Regions from separate parts of the Desulfonatronum lacustre DSM 10312 genome, predicted to be linked through region 2. Evidence: predicted binding sites of a transcription regulator. Region 2 holds the regulator's gene; the other holds the start of a gene.
The links. Region 2 encodes HrcA, which represses chaperone genes, less so after heat shock. Its sites were predicted from a motif close to TGTTAGCACTCNNNNNNNNNGAGTGCTAACA; they were not measured.
Positions count from the first base shown of each region.

Region 1: a site for HrcA is predicted at 2,239-2,269, ahead of groES (co-chaperone GroES). Genes of this name have one in related genera too.

Region 1 covers NZ_KI912608.1:2,430,703-2,437,893, reverse strand. The annotation lists gene groL (chaperonin GroEL) at 203-1,849, opposite strand; gene groES (co-chaperone GroES) at 1,921-2,211, opposite strand; gene amrB (AmmeMemoRadiSam system protein B) at 2,569-3,372, shown strand; gene DESLA_RS0111485 (M48 family metalloprotease) at 3,719-5,071, opposite strand; gene DESLA_RS0111480 (hypothetical protein) at 5,111-6,127, opposite strand; gene DESLA_RS20170 (radical SAM/SPASM domain-containing protein) at 6,159-7,191, opposite strand, start outside.
Region 2 covers NZ_KI912608.1:3,386,187-3,393,377, reverse strand. The annotation lists gene DESLA_RS0115990 (diguanylate cyclase) at 1-974, shown strand, start outside; gene DESLA_RS0115985 (ATP-binding response regulator) at 977-1,741, shown strand; gene rfbB (dTDP-glucose 4,6-dehydratase) at 1,886-2,920, shown strand; gene rfbD (dTDP-4-dehydrorhamnose reductase) at 2,917-3,807, shown strand; gene hrcA (heat-inducible transcriptional repressor HrcA) at 4,087-5,118, shown strand; gene grpE (nucleotide exchange factor GrpE) at 5,163-5,786, shown strand; gene dnaK (molecular chaperone DnaK) at 5,871-7,191, shown strand, end outside.

The DNA of each region.
Region 1 (7,191 bases), 960 kb from region 2:
CACCCCTTGCCCATACGATTCATGTCGTTCTCGAAAACCAGGCAACTAGACCCGCGCATACCCTTGCCCTGAAACCGTGTTAAAGCAAACCCGGCAATTCGCGCAAGCGCGCAAGACCTGCTTGTCGCACCAAAAACAAAAGGCCGGACAAAAATGTCCGGCCTTTTGCTGAGAAGCAGTGTCCGTTCTCGTGGACAGGCGTTTAGTACATTCCGCCCATTCCACCCATTCCACCCATTCCGCCGCCGGGCATGGGCATGTCCTTCTTGGGCTCAGGCTTTTCGGCCACGGCGCATTCGGTGGTCAGCAGCAGGCCAGCCACGGAAGCGGCGTTCTGCAGCGCAATGCGGGTCACCTTTTTGGGATCAATGACGCCGGCGGCGATCAGGTCTTCGTAGACGCCGGTGGCGGCGTTGAAGCCGAAGCCGTCCTTGCCGTCCTTAACCTTCTCCACCACGATGGAGCCTTCGAAGCCGGCATTGGCGGAGATCATCCGCAGCGGCTCCTCAATGGCCCGACGGACCAGGGCCACACCGGCGGCCTCGTCGTCGTCCACGGTCTTGATGGCATCCAGGCTCTTCACGGCACGAACCAGGGCCACGCCGCCGCCGGGCACGATGCCTTCCTCAACCGCGGCACGGGTGGCGTTCAGGGCGTCCTCGACCCGGGCCTTCTTTTCCTTCATCTCGGTTTCGGTGGCCGCGCCCACGTTGATCACGGCCACGCCGCCGACGATCTTGGCCAGCCGCTCTTGCAGCTTTTCACGGTCGTAATCGGAGGTGGTCTCTTCGATTTCGCTGCGGATCTGGCGCACCCGGGCCTTGATCTGCTCAGGATCGCCGGCACCGTCGATGATCGTGGTGTTTTCCTTGTTGATCACGATGCGCTTGGCCTTGCCCAGGTCGTTCAGGGAGATGTTCTCCAACTTGATGCCCAGGTCTTCGGAAACCATCTGACCGCCGGTCAGGATGGCGATATCCTGGAGCATGGCCTTGCGGCGCTCACCGAAGCCGGGGGCCTTGACCGCGGAAACCTGCAGGGTGCCGCGCAGCTTGTTCACCACCAGGGTGGCCAGGGCTTCGCCTTCCACGTCCTCGGAGATGATCAACAGGGGCTTGGACATCTTGGCCACCTGCTCCAGAACGGGCAGCATGTCCTTCATGCTGGAGATCTTCTTTTCGCAGATCAGGATCAGCGGCTCGTCCAATTCGCAAAGCATCTTTTCCGGATCGGTCACAAAGTAGGGGGAGAGGTAGCCGCGGTCGAACTGCATGCCCTCCACCACTTCCAGGGTGGTCTCCAGGCCCTTGGCTTCCTCAACGGTGATCACGCCTTCCTTGCCGACCTTGTTCATGGCCTCGGCGATAATATTGCCGATGGTCGGGTCGTTGTTGGCGGAAATGGTGCCGACCTGGGCGATTTCCTTCTGGTCGCGGGTGGGCTTGGTCTGGTTGACCAGATCAGCCGTCACGGCCTCCACGGCCTTGTCGATGCCGCGCTTGATGGCCATGGGGTTACGGCCGGCGGTTACCAGCTTCACGCCGTCGGTGTAGATGGCCTGGGCCAGGATGGTAGCGGTGGTGGTGCCGTCGCCGGCCACGTCGCTGGTCTTGCTGGCCACTTCCTTGACCATCTGGGCGCCCATGTTCTCGAACTTGTCGGTCAGCTCGATTTCCTTGGCAACGGTTACGCCGTCCTTGGTGATGATCGGGGAACCGAAAGATTTCTCGATGACCACGTTGCGGCCCTTGGGTCCCAGAGTTACCTTTACGGCGTTGGCCAGGGTGTCTATGCCTTTCTTCAGTCGTTCACGCGCCTTGGTGTCAAAAAGCAGTTCTTTAGCAGCCATGGTTATTCTCCTTGCGTCCTAAAATTCGTTGGTGTCGTTGATGTGCCTGGTCGAATCGCGATGCGAAAGGCCTAGTCTTCAATGATGGCCAGGATGTCGTCCTCGCGCATCACCAGGAACTCTTCGCCGTCGACCTTCATCTCGGTGCCGGCGTACTTGTTGAAGAGCACCTTGTTTCCGGCGGCCACGGCCATCTCGGCGCGCTTGCCGTCGTCGCCCACCTTGCCGGGGCCCACGGCGACCACTTCGCCCTTCATCGGCTTTTCCTTGGCGGAATCAGGGATGATGATCCCTCCCTTGGTCACTTCCTCGCCCTCGAGCCGCTTTACCAGAACACGATCATTCAATGGCTTCAGTTTCATTTTTTTCTCCTCCGAATTGGTTTGTTTTGCTAGCACTCGAAGACGGTGAGTGCTAGCAAGGCGACTTATTCATGAGATGCTCAGGAAAGGCAAGCCTGTTTTTGAGCTGAATATCAAGATTATGGGCTATTTGTATTGAATTAGAAGTTAAAGGTTGAATTTAAAGATGATATCCAAATAATTTAAATTTAAGCTATTGAATGCGTCATCTTGATAAAAATGCAGCAAAATTCTTCACCGTCACGCCTGGGCAGCGTTGGGGTTTTGGCGTAGGATTTGGGCCTTGCTGCCCGACTGTCTTGGTGTTTTTCAACCGCTCTGAACCCGCCATCCTAAATCTTGATCGGAGGAATCGTCATGGACCGCAACCCCGTTGTCGCCGGGCGGTTTTATCCCGGCACCAGACAGGCCTGGGAGGCGGAAGTCCGCAGCCATCTCCCTCCGGAATCCACGCCGCGCAAAGCCCTGCTGGCCATGTTGCCCCACGCCGGATACGCGTACTCCGGGTCCGTGGCCGGCAAGACCCTGTCTGAAGTGATCCCGACGGAAACCGTGCTCCTGCTGGGCCCGAACCATACCGGACTCGGACAGCCCTTGGCCTTGTGGCCCGATGGTCGCTGGCTGCTGCCCGGCGCGCACCTGGACGTGGACGAAAGGCTGGCCGGACACATCCTGGAGGCTGCTCCCGCAATTCAAGCGGACCACCAGGCCCATCTCCAGGAGCACTCCCTGGAGGTCCTCCTGCCTTTTCTCTGGGCCGTCCAACCCCAAACGAGGATCGTCCCGCTGGCCGTGGCCGAACCGCGCCTGGACGTGTTGTTGCGCACGGCTCAGGAACTGGCCGAGGTGCTCGCAAAGTGGCCCAAACCAGTACTGATCCTCGTCAGTTCGGACATGAGTCACTTCGTTTCCGCCCAGCGGGCCAAGGAACTGGACGGCCTGGCCCTGCAAGCCGCCCTGGAACGCGACCCGGAAAAGCTCTACGCCACAGTGCGCGATCAGCGGATCTCCATGTGCGGGATGCTGCCCATGACCCTGGGGCTGGCCGCGGCCAACGCACTTGGAGCGACCCAGGCCCGCCTGATCGCCTACGCCACCTCCGGCGACGCGACCGGGGACTTTTCCCAGGTGGTGGGCTACGCCGGGGTGGTGGTGGAGTAGAATGATGCCGGTTTTGATAAACCGGCCTGCTATCTGATGAAAACGCGACCTGTCTCATCAAACGGCGGCAGGTCGCAGTGCAAGCGGCCGCGAAGAAATTCTGAAGCCCCGTCCCTCTTCCAGAGGCAACGGTGGACAAAAAAGAGGAACGTATTTTTCGGAAACCGCCCCATAAGGATGCCCCGCGAAGCTCTGCCCTGTCTGCTATGCGCCGTGTGATCGCGGGGGCTATTCATTCAGGGGGCTCAGGCTGCTTTCGCCCAGCTTGACTTCCTGCAACCCTGCTTTTGACCGGCAAGAGGCCTTGCAACTGAAATTTGGCTGAAAACGAGAAAGAAACTGCGATCTATTGCTGCTGTGCCGGTGGAGAGACGTAGCCCCATTCCACCAGCCGACCATAAGCGTATTGGGCCTTGTCCCCGGTGTTCACACTGCCTAGGAAGCGTTGGTATTCCTCCGCGGCGCGGCCTTTCCTTCCCATGCTCTCCGAGGTAACCCCTTTCAAAAAGACCGTGTTGGGGTTGCCGGGAAGCATCTTCTCATAACGGTCGAATTGCGCATACGCAGCATCAAACTGCTTCAGGTTCAGCTTGGCCACGCCGCTCAAATGCTGGGCCTGGGCCTCGGCCGGATAGACCCGCCTGGCCTTTTCCGCGAAAAATTCAGCTCGCTTGGGCTGTTCCAGGGCCAATTGACACTTGGACATCAGCACCAACCCCGCATAATCCTCCGGCGCCTGTTTTAGGGCGTCGCTCAAAGCTGTTTCCGCCTTGGGAAACTGCTCCTGGTTCATCTGCTTCTCGCCTTCCTGCATCTTTTCGATGGCCCCCTTGATTTTGCGCAGGCCGGCGGTGTGGTCCATGTAGCGCTCCCGGTACACGGGGTACTCCCGGGCTGATGTGTACGTGGTACTGGAGTTCTGAACCGCGGTTTGATAGCGCTCTTCACTCATGGGATGGGTCGAAAACATCATCTCAATGGCCGACGGTTTATTCTTTTGCATCCGGCGCAGCACGTCCATCAGCCCGACCATACCTTCCGGGCTATAGCCGGATTTGGTCATGTACTCCATGCCCAGGTCGTCGGCCTGACGCTCATCGCTTCGGCTGTAGTGAGCCAGCAAGGCTCCGGCGGCAACCCCGCCCAGGCCCGCGGCAATGGCACCCAGAGTTTCATCCTGGGACGCCAAAGCCATTGAGGCTCCCATCAACACCAGACTCGTCAAAATGCCCACGGACATCCGCGAAGCCGTATGCCGGGCATTGACGTGCCCCAGTTCGTGTCCCAGCAACCCGGCCAACTCGCCCTCGTCTTTCATTTCCAGCATGATCCCGCGGGTCGTGGCCACGCTGCCGGCGGGAAACACATAGGCATTGACGTAGGTGGCGTTCACACAGCGAAACGAGTATGGCATGTGCGCCCGATGGGTGTTTCCGGTCATGCTCTGTCCCACCGTGGCCAGATACTGGTTCAAGCGCTGATCCTGCACCGCGCCGTAATCCGCGGAAAACTGATGTGGGGAATTCTCCCGGTCCAGTTGAATTTCGCTCTCTTCGGACAAAAACATCAATTGCTGTTCCCCGGTGACCGGATTGATAGCGCAACCCGTGGCCAATCCGGCGGTGGAAGCCGTGGCCAACCAGAGAAAATCCCGCCTGTTCATGGACCGTGTGCTGATTCGATTTGCCGGATGATGCACGAGGTTCTCCTTTTCCTTGCTGATACTCGCCCACAACAATTACAATACCGTTCCATTCTCTCCGCTCACCGCTGCCTTGGCCATGTTCAGCCCGTTGGTGAAAATTACCGAGGCCTTGGAGGGTTTGGTATGGTAGCCGCTGGTTTTGGTGGTTTGCTGGCGCAGAACTATGATCTCCACATCGTCCTGTTCCTGGTATTCCTTGATAATTCCCTTGGGCGGGGCAATCCCGGCCGTGGCCGCCTCCAAGCCATACCCCTGTTTGGCAACCAGAACAACATACACGTACGGATAACTCGTTCCCTTCACGTCATTGGTCACTACCTGGACGTACATGCCCAGAAAATCCTTGGGTGCATCGGGAATCTGAATCCGCAATTTGACATCATCGGGGATCTTGGTCTTGCCCTTGAGCAACATTATCACCGTGACCTGATCCGGTCCGACCAGTTTCTCGGCATTCTCCAGAAGGGACTGCAAACTCTCCACCTTGACCATCAGCTTGGGCAGACGCAAAATTCTCCGAGTACCCGTTACCCAGTGCGGCGTAAGCAGGATCAGCGCATTGAACAGCAGCATCTCGACACTTGGCGCAAAGACTCCATGACCGAATTCCAGGTGATGAACCAGGCTGTAAAGAGCTGGTCCTGCCACGAGAATCAGGGTGATAACGCCCCAGGAATTGGTCACGTCCATGAAGGAGCGGTTCCAGCGCAGCATTTTTTTGTCGATCTCCTGCAAGTCCCGTAAGCGCTGGATGTCCACGTTTTCCCACGCAGCATCCGGATTGAAACTGCCGCTTTCCACCCGGTTGTGATACCCCCGGACGCAGAGCAGCAGGGAGCCGGCAAACAATACAGGTGCTCCAACCCAGAACATTCCGGTCAAGGCTTGGATCACCAATCCGGCAACGACCATGGCAAAGGAAACAGCCAAGCGTTTCCCATAAGGCATGGATGGTCGAAAGTGAAAAACAACAATGCCTTGCTCCTGGGCGGAAAGGGTAAACAGGGACGAACCTGCGGAAAGATCCCGGGGCGGACTGGCAGTGGTCATGGATCAAACCTCTCTTGGGCGTGAAGGTTGTTCAAGAAGAGACAGTGCGGCCGACAGGTCGTTCAAGCGGGATGCGGGGCGCGGGACATGCGGTAAACCCGCGGGCATCCTCCAGTTCCGCAAAGCCGAAATGCTGCCAGTACAAGGGACAGGCGCCGTGGCAGAACGGAAAGTGGTCGCACTGCCGACAGGATGGATGCGCCAGGCCTTTGTTGCGATAGGTTGTCGAGCCGGACCGCTCCCAGATGGTCTGAAAATCTTCATCCAGCAGATTGCCCATGGGATCTTCGCAGGAGGAACAGGGCAGAATCCGGCCGAAGGAATCCACCGAGAGCAGCCCGTCGCAGGCACTGCAGCCCTTGTTGCCCAGCTCAGCCAGAATCGGATTGAACAGGCAGAGCGGCGTGGGCGAATACCACATGAACTCCACTCCCGCAGCCGCGGCGGCCTGTTGCACGGCCAGGACCACGGAGGCCATTTCCGTATAGCGTACTAGGATCGACGGGTTGGACTGCTGATCCGGATTCTCATTTTGACTCGCGCTTCCGGCCGGAATGACCATGTTCATGCTGAACCGTTCGCCATGCAGGACATCGCGCACGAATACAGGCATGTCCGTCACCACTTCCAGATTGCGGCGATTGATGGTCGTATTGCAATGCACCGTGATCCCGACATCGCGCAGCCGCTCCACCGCCCGGCAGGACCGGACAAAGGAGCCCGGAACCTGGGTGATGGCGTCATGACTGGCCCCGTCCGGTCCCTCGATGCTGATCTGGGCCGAGGCCAGCCCGGCGTCGGCCAGTTCGTTCGCCAGTCCGGGCGTGATCAGCGTGCCGTTGGAGATCAGGTTGACGCGCATGCTCAGTTCTCGGGACGCGTGGCGAATCAACTCCGGCAGATCAGGACGCAGGGTCGGCTCCCCGCCGGTGAAGCTGACCGACGGTACATGGGCCTGGTTGCGAATTCGTTCCAGGATGGTCTTCACTTCGCGTGTGCTCATCTCCAAAGTATCAGCACCCTTTTCTTGCGGATTTCCCGCGGCATTCACTTTTCCGCAAGCC
Region 2 (7,191 bases):
CTGAAGGGTTCTTTCCCAAGCCGGTGGATGTCCCCAAACTCATCGACCGAGTCGAGCAGTCCATTCGTCGCAAGCAAGACATTCCCTATCGCCTGCTGATCGTGGACGACGACGAGGAGTTGGCAAAGCACTACGCACTGGTGCTGAAAGCGGACGGAATGGAAGCCAAGACCCTGAGCGAACCCCAGGGCATTCTGCACGTTTTGCGGGAATTCCAGCCGGAATTGATCCTCATGGACGTGGCCATGCCCGGTTATACCGGGATGGACCTGGCCCGAGTGATCCGGATGCATGAAGAATGGGTGAGCATGCCCATCATCTACCTCTCCGCGGAGACGGACAAGGACCGACAACTTTCGGCCTTGAGCAGCGGAGGGGACGACTTTCTGACCAAACCCATCTCCGACCACCACCTAGCCGCAGCGATCTCGGTCCGGGCCGCCCGAATGCGCCAGCTCACGGAACTGATGGTCAAGGACAGCCTGACCGGCCTGCTCAAGCACTCTCGCATCAAGGAACAGATCGCCCTGGAATTTGCCCGAACCAAGCGCGAACGGACGTCCCTGTGCGTGGCCATGTTGGACATCGATCACTTCAAAAAAGTCAACGACACCTACGGACACGTTGTGGGCGACCAAGTGATCAAGGCCCTTGCCCATCTCCTGAAACAACGCTTGCGCAAGACCGACGGCATCGGACGGTACGGAGGGGAGGAATTTGCCGTGGTCCTGCCCCGGTGTGAACCCGAAGCGGCTCGAGAGCTGCTGGACGACATTCGTAAACGCTTCAAGGAAATCCGGTTTACCGCCGAAAACGAAGATTTTACCGTGACCCTGAGTGCTGGAGCGGTCATGGCCGAGGAGTATCCGGACGCTTCAGCCATGCTCGTGGCCGCGGACGAGGCCTTGTATGACGCTAAACGCAGCGGCCGGGACCGTATTCATCTCGGCGGCGCTATGCAAAAGGACGCATAAACATGGACAAGATTGAAGCCCTGCTGCGGCAGATGCGGCGGGCATTTTTAAACGAAATGGGAGAGCGTTGCGATCGCCTGGAGCAAAAAATCATCCAACTGGAACGGACCCCCGCCGACCGCGACGTTTTCGAGGAACTGTATCGCGGCGTGCACAGCCTCAAAGGCTCTGGCGGAACCCATGGCCTGCACATCATCACCGCTATTTGCCACCAATTCGAAAACCTTCTTACCGAAGCCTCCGGGGCGTGCGATTTCAGCGACAACTGCATTTCCAAGTCCCTGGCCTACATTGATCTGCTGCGCAAAGTGCAACAGGTGGCCGGCGCGGACGATCCGGACTATGCGTCCCTGGAAGCCGAGTTGGAACGCTTGCGGGAACCGGAGAAACAACGGCGTATTGAAGTGCTGATGGCCGAACCCTCGAACATCATGCAGCAGGTCCTGCGCAAGGCCCTGGCGGACCAGCCCGTCCAGATCACCATGGTGGACGACGGAATCGCGGCCATCGAACTGCTGATGCGTCACAAATTCCAGGTCGCCGTCCTGGCCCGTGAACTCGTCCGGCTCAACGGCGTGGCCGTGGTCGCGGCCATCCGCGCCTCCCAGGGCCGCAACGCCAAAATCCCCTTCATCCTCCTGACCAGCAACCCGGAAACCGTCCCGCGAAACGTGGCCATCGACAAGGTCCTGCCCCGGGACAAACACCTGATGGTCGAAGTGCTCCAGACCCTGACGGGGTTGACCGGCTCCCGAACCGATATTTGACCTTTGCCGCGGGCCGGGGCTACAAGTTCACGCTTTTGCCCGCGACCCAATATTTTCTTTCGCCTGTCGCTCTCCATTTCCGCTTAAAGGACATCCGAGGGCTTTGGGAACCTCGGTGCCCGCACATATTCAAGAGGATCACGCATGCAACGCCGTCTCAGCCGCATTCTGGTCACCGGAGGATGTGGATTCATCGCCTCCAACTTCATCCTGTCCCTGATGGAGCGCCGCAAGGATCTGCTCGTCGTCAACCTGGACAAGTTGACCTACGCCGGAAACCGGATGAACCTGCTGCCCCTGGAACAAGGTCAGGACTCCCGGTATGTTTTCGTCCATGGAGACATCGCCGATCCGGAGTTGGTTCCCCGACTTTTGGCCGAACACCGGATCCAGGCCGTGCTCAATTTCGCGGCGGAGTCCCATGTGGACCGTTCCATCCACGATTCCTCGCCGTTCATCACCACGAACATTCAGGGCACGCACAACCTGCTGGAGGCCTCCCGCAAAGCAAAAATCACACTCTTCTTGCAGGTCTCCACGGACGAGGTCTACGGAACCCTCGGCCCGGAGGGCCTGTTCACCGAGCAGACCCCCCTGGCTCCCAACAGCCCCTACTCCGCCTCCAAGGCTTCGGCGGACCTGTTGGTCCGGGCCTATCACGAGACCTACGGTCTGCCCACGGTGATCACCCGCTGCTCCAACAACTACGGACCGTTCCAGTTTCCGGAAAAACTGATCCCCCTGATGATCACCCTGGCCTGGGAAGACAAGCCCTTGCCGGTCTACGGCGACGGAACCAACGTCCGGGATTGGATTCACGTCCTGGACCATTGCCGCGGCGTGGAACTGGCCATGGACCGGGGCCGCCCCGGGGAGGTCTACAACTTCGGCGGCGACGCCGAACGCACCAACATTCAAGTGGTCACGGCCATCCTGGACCTGCTGGGCAAGCCCCACTCCTTGATTCGCTCTGTTCAGGACCGCCCCGGCCACGACCGACGCTACGCCATGGACTTCGCCCTGGCCGGCCGGGAGCTGGGATTTGCCCCATCCGTCACCTTTGACCAAGGGCTTCGGGAAACCATCCAATGGTATGAGGACAACCGGGAATGGCTGCGCCGGGTCCAGGACGGCAGCTACCGCGACTTCATGGACGCCTGGTACGGAGAGCGGCGATGAGCGGGCAAACCGATTCCACGACGCGGCGGACACCCCAAAACGTCATGGTCCTGGGCGGCAAGACCGGCCTCTTGGGCCAGTCCCTCTGCGCCGCCCTGACCAAGGCGGGCTGGACCGCGCTGCCCGTGGGCCGGGAAGACGTAGATCTCTTCGACACGGATCAACTCGCCGCTTTTTTGGACCGCCACGAGCCGGACGTGATCTGCAACACCGTGGCCTACACCCAGGTGGACTTGGCCGAGGACGAGCCGGAACTGGCCATGCAGGTGAACAAACTCCTGCCCGTCAAGCTCGGTCGCTTGGCCAAGCAGCGCGGCATCCAGTTGGTACATTACAGCACGGACTTTGTCTTCGACGGCCAGGGCTGCGAGCCTTACCGGCCCGACGACGCCGTCAATCCGCTGTGCATCTACGGCAAGACCAAACTGGCCGGAGAGAACGCGCTGCGGGAACTGGCTCTGGACCGATTGAGCATCGTCCGCACGGCTTGGCTCTTCGGACCGGGACGGACCAACTTCGTGAGCAAGATTCTCACCCTTGCCTCCCAGCGCGCCTCCTTGAACGTGGTCCACGATCAGATCGGCTCTCCGACCTACACCCCGGACCTGGCCGAATATTCCGTGGAATTGCTCAAAGCCGGGGGGACCGGGATATTTCATCTCGTGAACGGCGGTTGCGCCTCCTGGTGCGAACTGGCCGCTTCCGCCGTGCAAGCCATGGGCCTGCAATGCGACGTCCACCCCATCACCTCGGACCAATATCCGCAAAAAGCCCACCGCCCGGCCTATTCCGTACTGAACAGCGAATCCTTCACCGCGCTTACCGGTGTCAAGCCCCGCCCCTGGCTGCACGGGCTGCGGGAATATGTGTTCTGCCACGTCTGCTGATGCAGGTAATGGAGCGGTGTTTCACGCCTGCATCGGGCCATGCCCTCGAAATCGAAATCGCTACCGAAATCGGAATTGAACCTGGAATTAAGAATGCTGTGCATCACTCCGTGATTACGAAATCTTCTTGGACATAAGGTTCGATTTCGATCACGATTTCGTTTTCGATACCGATTCAGATAGCGGGTGAGTATCGCCCCCTCCTTCCTTGACAGAACCTTCCGGCATATTTATGGGGTCTAGCACTCTCTCTTATCGAGTGCTAGACAGGATACCACCATGGAACTTCAGCCACGCGAAATCGGCGTTTTGACGACGCTCATCGAGGATTACATCCAGACGGCCGCGCCCGTGGGGTCCCGGACCATCGCCAAAAAATCCAATCTGAACCTCAGCCCGGCCAGCATCCGCAACATCATGGCCGACCTGACGGACAAGGGCTATCTGGAACAGCCTCACACCTCGGCCGGACGGATACCCTCGGCGCATGGCTTCCGCTTTTACGTGGACACCCTATTGAAATATCACCCGCTCACCCCGGAGGAACGGACCCAGCTCACCGAGCACATGGGCGACGACAGGCGGGATGTCTCCGAACTGCTGCGCAACGCCTCCCGGCTCCTGTCGGCCTACACCCGGCAGGTGAGCATGGTCCTGGCGCCCAAGGCCACGAACATCGGCTTCAAGCACATCGACTTCATCCTGCTCAAGCCCGGCCTGGCCATGGCCATTCTGGTGGTGGAGGGCGGCATCGTCCGCAACAAGATCGTCTCCGTGGAGCCCGAGTTGGGCACGGACGATCTGGTCACGTACAGCAATTATCTGAATCAGTTGTTCCAAGGCCGGACCCTGGCCCAGGTCCGGACCAAGCTGCTCCAGGAAATGGACGCGGTCCAGCGTGAGTATCAGGCCGTCAGTCAACAGGCCCTGGTCCTGGCCCAGCAGGTGTTCTCCGGCGGAAACGAGCGGGAAGTCTATGTCGAGGGCACGGTGAACTTCTTTACCCACCCGGAGTTCGCCAACCCGGCCAAGCTTCAGGAACTACTGCGCATGCTGGAGGAACGCACCCAACTGCTGGAACTGTTGGACAAGGTGGCCAAGCCCGATGGTATTTCCATCATCTTCGGGCGCGAAGACGATCAGGAAGGCTTGCAGGAATTCACGCTGATTTCCTCTCCCTACCTGGGACAGGACGACCCCCTGGGAGTGGTGGGCATCATCGGCCCGATCCGCATGGACTACGCCAAGGTTGTCCCTCTGGTCGAATTCACGGCCCAGGTGATCAGCCAGCTCTTGAGAAATCGTTTTTAAAGGGCCCTAGATATAAAGGGTCCTAGATACGCAAGGAGGAGAACATGTCTCAAAAGAATAATCCCTATGCCGAGGCGGCACATCGGGCGGACCATACCGTGGGCGAGAACATCGATGTCGAGGATGTCGCGAACGGATCGGAGGAGACCGGAACGCCGAAAATGACTGCCGATATGATCGATGAGGAGCAGCTGACCCGGCTGTGCGAGGAAAAAGTCTGTCCCAACTGTCGACTTTTGGCCCAGGTCCAGGATGAAAAACTGCGCATGGCCGCGGACACTGAAAACCTGAAGAAGCGCTTGCAACGGGAAAAGGACGACTTTTGCAAATTCGCCACGGAATCCGTGCTGGAAGACCTGTTGCCGATCCTGGACAACCTGGACCTGGCCCTGGAGCACGGCGGAAAGACCGGCACGAGCAAGGAGCTGCTCAGCGGGGTGGAAATGACCCGCAAACTGTTTCTGGACATTCTCGCCCGCCACGAATTGGAGCCTCTGGGCCAATCCGGCGAGGACTTCGACCCCAATTGGCACGAAGCCTTGGCCCAGCAGCCGCATCCGGACTTTGAGCCCGGCAAGGTCTGCCACGTGGTTCAAAAAGGCTATCGCCTCAAAGGACGGCTGCTCCGTCCGGCCAAAGTGCTGGTCAGTATGGAGTGCGCCGTATAATTTTTTCATCCGCCCCTTTACAAGCGGACAATCAACCTTAACTTGATCGAAAAATATCCATTGCGTTCAGGAGGAATCAAAAACATGGGAAAAATCATCGGTATCGATCTGGGAACGACGAATAGTTGCGTCTATGTGATGGAGGGCAAGGAGCCCAAATGCATCACCAACCCCGAAGGCGGACGAACCACTCCGTCCATCGTGGCCTTCACCGACAAGGAACGGCTGGTCGGTGAGATTGCCAAGCGCCAAGCCGTCACCAACCCGGAAAAGACCGTATTCGCCATCAAGCGACTGATGGGCCGTCGTTTCGACGCCAAGGAAATCACGTCCTGGAAGGATAGTTGCCCGTACAAGATCGTCGAAGGGAGCAACGGCGATTCCTACGTGGACATCAACGGCAAGAAGTACAGCGCTCCGGAAATTTCGGCGATGATCCTGCAGAAGCTGAAGTCCGACGCCGAAGCCTATCTGGGCGAAACCGTGACCGAGGCCGTAATCACCGTTCCGGCCTACTTCAACGACAGCCAGCGCCAGGCCACCAAGGACGCCGGACGGATCGCCGGACTGGAAGTCAAGCGGATCATCAACGAGCCCACCGCGGCCTCCCTGGCCTACGGCTTTGACAAGAAAAAGAACGAAAAGGTCGCCGTGTTCGACCTGGGCGGCGGGACCTTCGACATTTCCATTCTGGAAGTCGGCGACAACGTCGTTGAAGTCCGGGCCACCAACGGCGACACCTTTCTTGGCGGCGAGGACTTCGACCACCGGGTTATCGATTACCTCGTCAGCGAATTCAAGCGGGACAACGGAATTGATCTGTCCAAGGACCGCATGGCTCTGCAGCGGCTCAAGGAAGCCGGAGAAAAGGCCAAGAAGGAACTCTCCACCTCCATGGAGACGGAAATCAACCTGCCCTTCATCACTGCGGACCAGAACGGCCCCAAACACCTGCTGATCAAGCTCTCCCGGGCCAAGCTGGACAAGTTGGTGGAAGACCTGGTGGACCGAACCATTGAGCCCTGCAAAAAGGCCCTGGCCGACGCCGGACTGAAGACCTCGGACATCGACGAGGTGATCCTGGTCGGCGGGATGACCCGGATGCCCCTGGTGCAGAAAAAAGTCCAGGACTTTTTTGGACGCGAACCGCACAAGGGCGTGAATCCGGACGAGGTCGTGGCCATGGGCGCGGCCATTCAGGGCGGAATTCTGGCCGGGGACGTCAAGGACGTGCTGCTGTTGGACGTCACCCCGCTGTCTTTGGGCATCGAAACCCTGGGAGGAGTTTGCACCAAGCTCATCGAGCGCAACACCACCATCCCGACCCGCAAGAGCCAGGTCTTCACCACGGCCGCGGACAACCAGCCTTCGGTTTCCATTCACGTGCTCCAGGGCGAACGGCCCA